Regions from separate parts of the Paenibacillus sp. TC-CSREp1 genome, predicted to be linked through region 2. Evidence: predicted binding sites of a transcription regulator. Region 2 holds the regulator's gene; the other holds the start of a gene.
The links. Region 2 encodes NrdR, which represses ribonucleotide reductase genes. Its sites were predicted from a motif close to AACACNATATATNGTGTT; they were not measured.
Positions count from the first base shown of each region.

Region 1 (3,423 bases), 170 kb from region 2:
CATATTAATCTTCTCGTGCAGCAGGTTCAGAATGTGCTCTTCAATCGTGCCTTTTGTGGACAGGTTGAAAATATTAACGTCGTTCTGCTGACCGAGCCGGTGAACCCGGCCAATCCGCTGCTCTACCCGCATCGGGTTCCAGGGCAGATCAAAGTTGATCATGTGATGACAGAATTGCAGGTTGATGCCCTCACCACCCGCTTCTGTTGCAATCATCGCCTGTACACGTCCCCGGAAAAGATCCATCATCCAGTCTTTTTTACCCCGGTTCATGCCGCCCCGATAAGGAACAGCTGTAAGCCCGTTATTCCGAAAATAGTTCAGCAAATACTCCTGGGTAGCCCGGTATTCCGTGAAGATAATGACCTTTTCATTCATATCCCGAATCAGTTCCATCGTTTTCTCGGCTTTTGTATTTTCCTTGATCGCCTTGATGTGTGCAACGAGCTCCCAGATTTTATCCCGCAGCGGAGAATCGAGCGGCAGCTTCTTCGACAGATTGACAAGAGTTACAAACACGGCATCCCGGCTGCTGCATACTTCCCGCTGCAAAGTGACGAGGGAGAGCATGCTGCTGAGATTGCCCCCAGCCTCCTGATACTGGTCTTTTACAAAGGAGGTAACTCCGTCGTAAAGCGCCTGCTCCTCAGGGGAGAGACGAAGATCGACGTTGGAAACATTACGTTTGGTGAACTGTACCGGGCCTTCGCCGCGTCTGTTACGGATCATGACCTTGGACAGCTCATCCTTGAGCTGCTCCTGATTTTTGGGCACCCGTTTATCCACCACAAAGTTGGCGGCGAAATCCCCCTGACGACCCAGCTGACCTGGCTTCAGCAGATTGATCAGATTAAACAGCTCGCTCATATCGTTCTGCACAGGTGTAGCGGTGAGCAGCAGGCAGTATTTTTTACGTAACTGCAGCATGAATTGATAGTTGGTCGTTTTTTTGTTTTTAAGTTTATGTGCTTCATCAATGATGATCATGTCATAGTCCATACTTAGCAGCATATCTTTGTGCGGGTCCCGTTTGGCCGTATCCATCGAAGCTACAACCACATCGTTTTGCCAGGAGTATGCTTTTTTCTGTGCTACGGCAGGAATGCCGAATTTGGAATTGAGCTCACGCACCCATTGCAGCACAAGGGATGCAGGCACAAGAATTAACACTTTCGATACCAGACCACGCACCATATATTCTTTCAGAATAAGGCCAGCTTCGATTGTTTTGCCCAGACCTACCTCATCGGCAAGAATGGCACGGCCTGACATTTCAAATAATACTTTTCGTGCCGTATCCATCTGGTGAGGCAGCGGGGTTAAATCTTGCAGATGCTTCAGACATTGAATTTCGTCAAAATTAGGGATCAGATTTGTTTCTTCAGCCTGAATGCCCAGTTGAAAGAGTCGATAGTCTCCCCATGGGCCGCCTTTATCCAGACGGGATTCGAGCTGGTCCAGCCAGCTTCGATCAAACTCAAGCGGCACGGGTATTTCAGCTGCAGGCTGTTTGAGGTGATGCGGATGTTTCCGGTTCATGCTGCGTCCTCCCCTGTCATGCTATATAGATGACGTTTTATTTCGTAGGTAATAGTATGGACGAACGAACGCCAGTTCATAACCTGTAGTGCAATTCCGTCATGCTACCGATGGACATTCTCAAAAAATTCACAACCTGCGCAAGAGAGCGTACAAGAGAATATGAAAGAGCTTGGACGAGTACATGCTCCTCCAATAATGTTTCTATGACAAAAATCACATGGAAAATCAATATATTGTGTAATATACTGGGTTTATATCACTATATGTAGTGTTTGTGCATATTTTATTCGCAGGTATGAAGTGAATCAGGTGAATAGTCTATTCAGGAGGGTGATTGGAACGATGACATCCAACAATACACAAACGAATCAACAAGAATATAGTCAGAACCACAAGGATAATCACACGCACAGGCTGGAAGGGCTCAGCGAGAAAATATTTCTCGATCGTTATGCGTGGAAGGACGCAGATTCGTCACATGCCAAAGTCGGAGATATTGTGCTTGTTCTGACCAAGGATGATCCCAAGTTTCCTATGAAGGAAGTGGGCGAGATTGTAGATCGGCAGGGACAGCAGGTTAAAGTGCGAACACGAAGTGATGCAGTCATTGAGACGGATGTGGAGAAGCTGACACTTACCATCGAGAAAACACCAGAAGAGATGTGGGACCGATTGGCGAAAGCCGTTGCCTCTGTTGAAACAACACCTGAGCAGCGCACAATCTGGGAAAGCCGCTTCCGCTCGGTGCTTGAGGACTGGAAGCTGGTTCCGGGTGGGCGCATTGCAGCCGGGGCAGGGGCGAGTGAAGAGCTGACGCTGTTTAACTGTTATGTCATTCCTTCTCCCCAGGATAGCCGGGGCGGCATCATGAAGACGCTGACGGAAATGACCGAGATTATGGCTCGCGGGGGGGGCGTGGGCATTAACCTGTCTTCGCTGCGTCCGCGGCGGGCTGTCGTAAAAGGGGTGAATGGTTCGTCAAGCGGCTCTGTATCCTGGGGTGGTCTGTTCAGCTATACGACTGGACTCATCGAACAGGGCGGCAGTCGTCGCGGTGCGCTGATGCTGATGATGAATGACTGGCACCCGGACGTGCTGGATTTTATTACGGTTAAACAAACGATGGGTCAGGTAACCAATGCGAATTTGTCGGTTTGCGTGAGCAATGCTTTCATGGAAGCCGTCAAGCAGGACGGCAATTGGGAGCTTGTTTTTCCCGATACCAACGACCCTGATTACGATACGGCATGGGATGGCGATCTGAGTAAATGGAAGGAAGCAGGTCACAAGGTTATCTCCTATCGGACCGTAAAAGCACGTGAAATATGGCATACCATTATTGAATCTGCCTGGAAGTCGGCGGAGCCTGGCGTTGTATTTATGGAGTATTACAACCAGATGTCCAACAGCTGGTATTTCAATCCGATTATTTGTACAAATCCTTGCGGCGAACAAGGCCTTCCAGGCTGGGGAGTGTGTAATTTGTCAGCGATTAACCTCTCCAAATTCTATGATGAAACGAATCATGATGTGGCGTGGGAGGAATTGGCGGAAACGACTCGCATCTCGGCCAGATTTCTGGACAATGTGATTGATGCGACGCCGTATGAAGAGAATCGACTTAATCAGCAGCGCGAACGCCGGGTGGGATTAGGCACAATGGGGCTGGCGGAGCTGATGATCAAGCTGCGTATCCGTTATGGCAGCCCGGAGTCACTTGAATTTCTGAATCAATTGTATGGCTTCATGGCAAAGGAGGCCTATCTGGCTTCGGCGGACATTGCTGCGGAGAAAGGTGCATTTCCGGCGTTTGAGGTAGAACCTTACTTGCAGAGCGGATTTATGAAACAGATGACGGAGGTGTACCCGGAGGTCGAAGAG
Region 1 is NZ_JBNOKM010000009.1:193,655-197,077, forward strand. Features, by position in the region: gene ACQSGY_RS15710 (SNF2-related protein) at 1-1,539, opposite strand, end outside; gene ACQSGY_RS15715 (adenosylcobalamin-dependent ribonucleoside-diphosphate reductase) at 1,885-3,423, shown strand, end outside.
Region 1: a site for NrdR is predicted at 1,798-1,815, ahead of ACQSGY_RS15715 (adenosylcobalamin-dependent ribonucleoside-diphosphate reductase). Genes of this name have one in related genera too.

Region 2 (3,423 bases):
GGTGTGATCAAGCTGTTATAAGGTTGATAACAGCTGTTGTAAAGCATGATAATGAAGCTGTTATGAGGTGAAACGATGAATATAGGCTTAACTGGCGGAATCGCAACAGGCAAAAGCAGTGTTTCCGCCTATCTCGCCAGTAAGGGAGCGCTGCTCATCGATGCAGACGTTATCGCCCGGGAAGTGATGATGCCCGGGCATCCCGTTTTGGCTGCCGCTGTTCAGCGGTTTGGACAAGCCATACTGAATGAGGACGGAACACTGGATCGGAAAAAGCTGGGAAGTATTGTGTTTCAGCATCCTGAGGAACGTAAAGCACTTGAGGCTATCACACATCCAGCCATACGGAAAGAGATGCGTGAGAGAGCCGCTGCATACGAAATGCAGCATCCGGACAAGCTGATTGTGTCGGATATTCCACTGTTGTATGAATCGGGCCTCGAGGACGGCTTTGAGGAAATCATGGTGGTGTATGTGCCTAGAGAGGTGCAGCTGGAACGTTTAATGAGCCGTGACCAGATGACTCAGGCTGATGCCGAAGCACGTATTGCAGCACAGATGGATATTGAACTCAAAAAAGAGCGAGCGAACATCGTTATTGATAACAGCGGTTCATGGGCTCAGACGGAGAAGCAGCTTCAAGCATTTTTAACACGTAAGGGTCTGCTATGAAGATATTACGCAAAAAACGTGTGCTGCTGATCATGTTCATTTCCTTTGTACTTGTATTATTTCTGAATACCAATTGGATGGCGTGGTTCTACCCGATCCAGTATAAGGAAGAGATTCGGGCACAATCCCAGAGCTATGAGGTGGACCCGTTTCTGATCGCTTCGATTATCAAGGTGGAGACCAATTTCAAAACAAGCAAGGAATCCAGACGCGGCGCCATCGGGCTGATGCAGCTTATGCCGGATACGGCTAACTGGATTCTGGAACAAGCCAAAATTCCGAATACGTCGCTGGACGAGCTTAAACATGAGCCTGAACGTAATATCCAACTTGGCACATGGTACTTGCGTAATCTGTCGGATCAGTTTCATGGCAACGAAATCGTAATGATTGCGGCATATAATGCCGGACCTGGTAAAGTCAGCAGCTGGTTGAAAAATGGTGTATGGGATGGCAAACTTGAAACGGTAAAGGATATTCCTTTTGGCGAGACACGCCACTATGTACAACGGGTGATTTACTATTATAATCAGTATGTGAAGATCTACGATACGTTCTGATGTGATTGCTGAAAATGGGATAAGCAGAAGCACGGAGCAGACCGGTAATATACCGGCCGCCCCATGCTCCTCTTTGTAACGTATTACGATGCAGATATTATTGGTATTGACCTGCCAATTGCTGTTCTGCAATTGTTACCAGACGTTTCGTGATGTATCCACCGATCGAACCGTTCTCGTAAGAAGTCATGTTACCTTGGTATCCATCTTGTGGGATGCTGATTCCGAGTTCTTGAGCTACTTCGTATTTCATTTGCTCCAGAGCTGCGGAAGCTTTAGTTACTACCAAGTTGTTGGAGTTACCGTTGCTTTGTGCCATTGCTGTTCACCTCCTCGCGGTTGGTAAAAGTATTATGTGTCGCCAATACGATTTTCATAACAAAACAGGATCAGGGAATATGTGGTAAAAAGTAAAACGTGGGAAGTGATCTAATTTGAAATGTCCTTATTGTGGTTATCTGGGCACGAAAGTGCTGGATTCCAGACCAGCCAATGAATCAAAATCCATCCGCCGCCGCCGCGAATGCGAGCAGTGTGCCAGAAGGTTCACTACCTTCGAAATGATCGAAGAAACACCGTTGATTGTTATCAAAAAGGATGGCAGCAGGGAAGAGTTCAGCCGTGACAAAATTTTGCGTGGCCTGATTCGTGCTTGTGAGAAACGTCCTGTCTCGGTGGAGACGCTGGAGATGATGGTGTCGGAAGTGGAAAAGTCACTGCGCAATACAGCCGAAGCTGAAGTCGAGAGCCGCCAGATTGGAGAGCTGTTAATGGAGCAGCTGTTTCCCGTGGATGAAGTGGCTTATGTACGCTTTGCGTCCGTATACCGCCAGTTCAAAGACATCAACATGTTTATGAAAGAGCTGAAATCGCTGCTGTCCAAAGAAGAGCTGGAGGACTAGTATCGTGGGGAAAAGGAGAAGAGCAATCCGGGGTTATATTTGATATGTGCCCGCATCATGAATGTTCTTCTCCATATGATTTCGGTGCAAGAAAACCTCTTAATGAAAAACGGGATTATCAGTTTATCCATACCTGGAAGAAGTTTTTGATGAAAATAGTTATTGGAAATAATACATAGCGGATTAATTAAGTAAACGTAAATGGATTAGACAATAGAATGGCTTCAATATTGGGGAATAAAAAAATCACATATTTAAATGAATAAACAAAAGACCCTATAGAAATAGGGTCTTTAAATTATGGAGCGTAGGGGGGTCGAACCCCTGACCTCTTCGCTGCCAGCGAAGCGTTCTCCCACTGAACTAACGCCCCAAGACGAATACAAAAATTAATATATCACTTAAATATTAAGCAGTCAATGTTTGTTTTATCTTTCGTAGCAATGTTATATTTGCGAATGAAGACGTACGAATTTGAAAGAGGAATGAAGAAACGATAATTTAGTTCAGGATTGCAGGCATACCAGTTACGGAGGATCAGAAAATGAACAAAACGGAATGGGCAGAGTCCACTTTTCCAATTTATACAGCAGACCGCATTCAATCCTTATATTGTACATCAACGATGCCGATCCATCGTTTGGATGTGAATTTGACCGTTCTGATGGCTGTTTCCAGTGGAAAAGGTACACTTCATCTGAACGATGGACTGTACGAACTTGCCGAAGGCATGGCAATCCTTATTCCAGTCAAAAGCAATGCGTTTATACAGACTGATCTGATGCATCCTCTCCATATATACACGCTCTCTATCAGCACACAGGAACAAACAAGGTTATCGACAACAGGAACGATGGGACGGACAAGTGTCTTAACCTCGGAGCCATCTATGCAGCTATTTCCGTATGAACCTGTGATCGTAGCACAGCTGGAAGAGTTGTATATTCATCGCTTGCCTGGCAACGAAAGCAGGCATTTGAGGAATCAAATTCTTTTTCATCAGGTTCTGCTGAATATGCTGGAGCATATGGAAGCCGGATATGGTGCGAGTGATCAGCCATCCATGGAACGCAGCATTACATATATGGAAAAAAACTTTAATAAGAAAATAACAACTGAAGGGCTCTCTGAAATGGCCGGGGTCAGCCGTTCACACTATTCTATTCTGTTTAAACAGCTTACCGGATTTTCTCCCAATGAATATCTATCACGGCTGCGTGTTCACCGGGCCAAAGAATTGTTAATCAAGGGGGCGGACTCGCTCCGGGAGATTGCATTGAAGGTTGGAT
Region 2 is NZ_JBNOKM010000009.1:27,446-30,868, forward strand. Features, by position in the region: gene ACQSGY_RS14910 (MntP/YtaF family protein) at 1-21, shown strand, start outside; gene coaE (dephospho-CoA kinase) at 76-672, shown strand; gene ACQSGY_RS14920 (lytic transglycosylase domain-containing protein) at 669-1,232, shown strand; gene ACQSGY_RS14925 (alpha/beta-type small acid-soluble spore protein) at 1,330-1,551, opposite strand; gene nrdR (transcriptional regulator NrdR) at 1,667-2,134, shown strand; tRNA gene ACQSGY_RS14935 (tRNA-Ala) at 2,436-2,507, opposite strand; gene ACQSGY_RS14940 (AraC family transcriptional regulator) at 2,679-3,423, shown strand, end outside.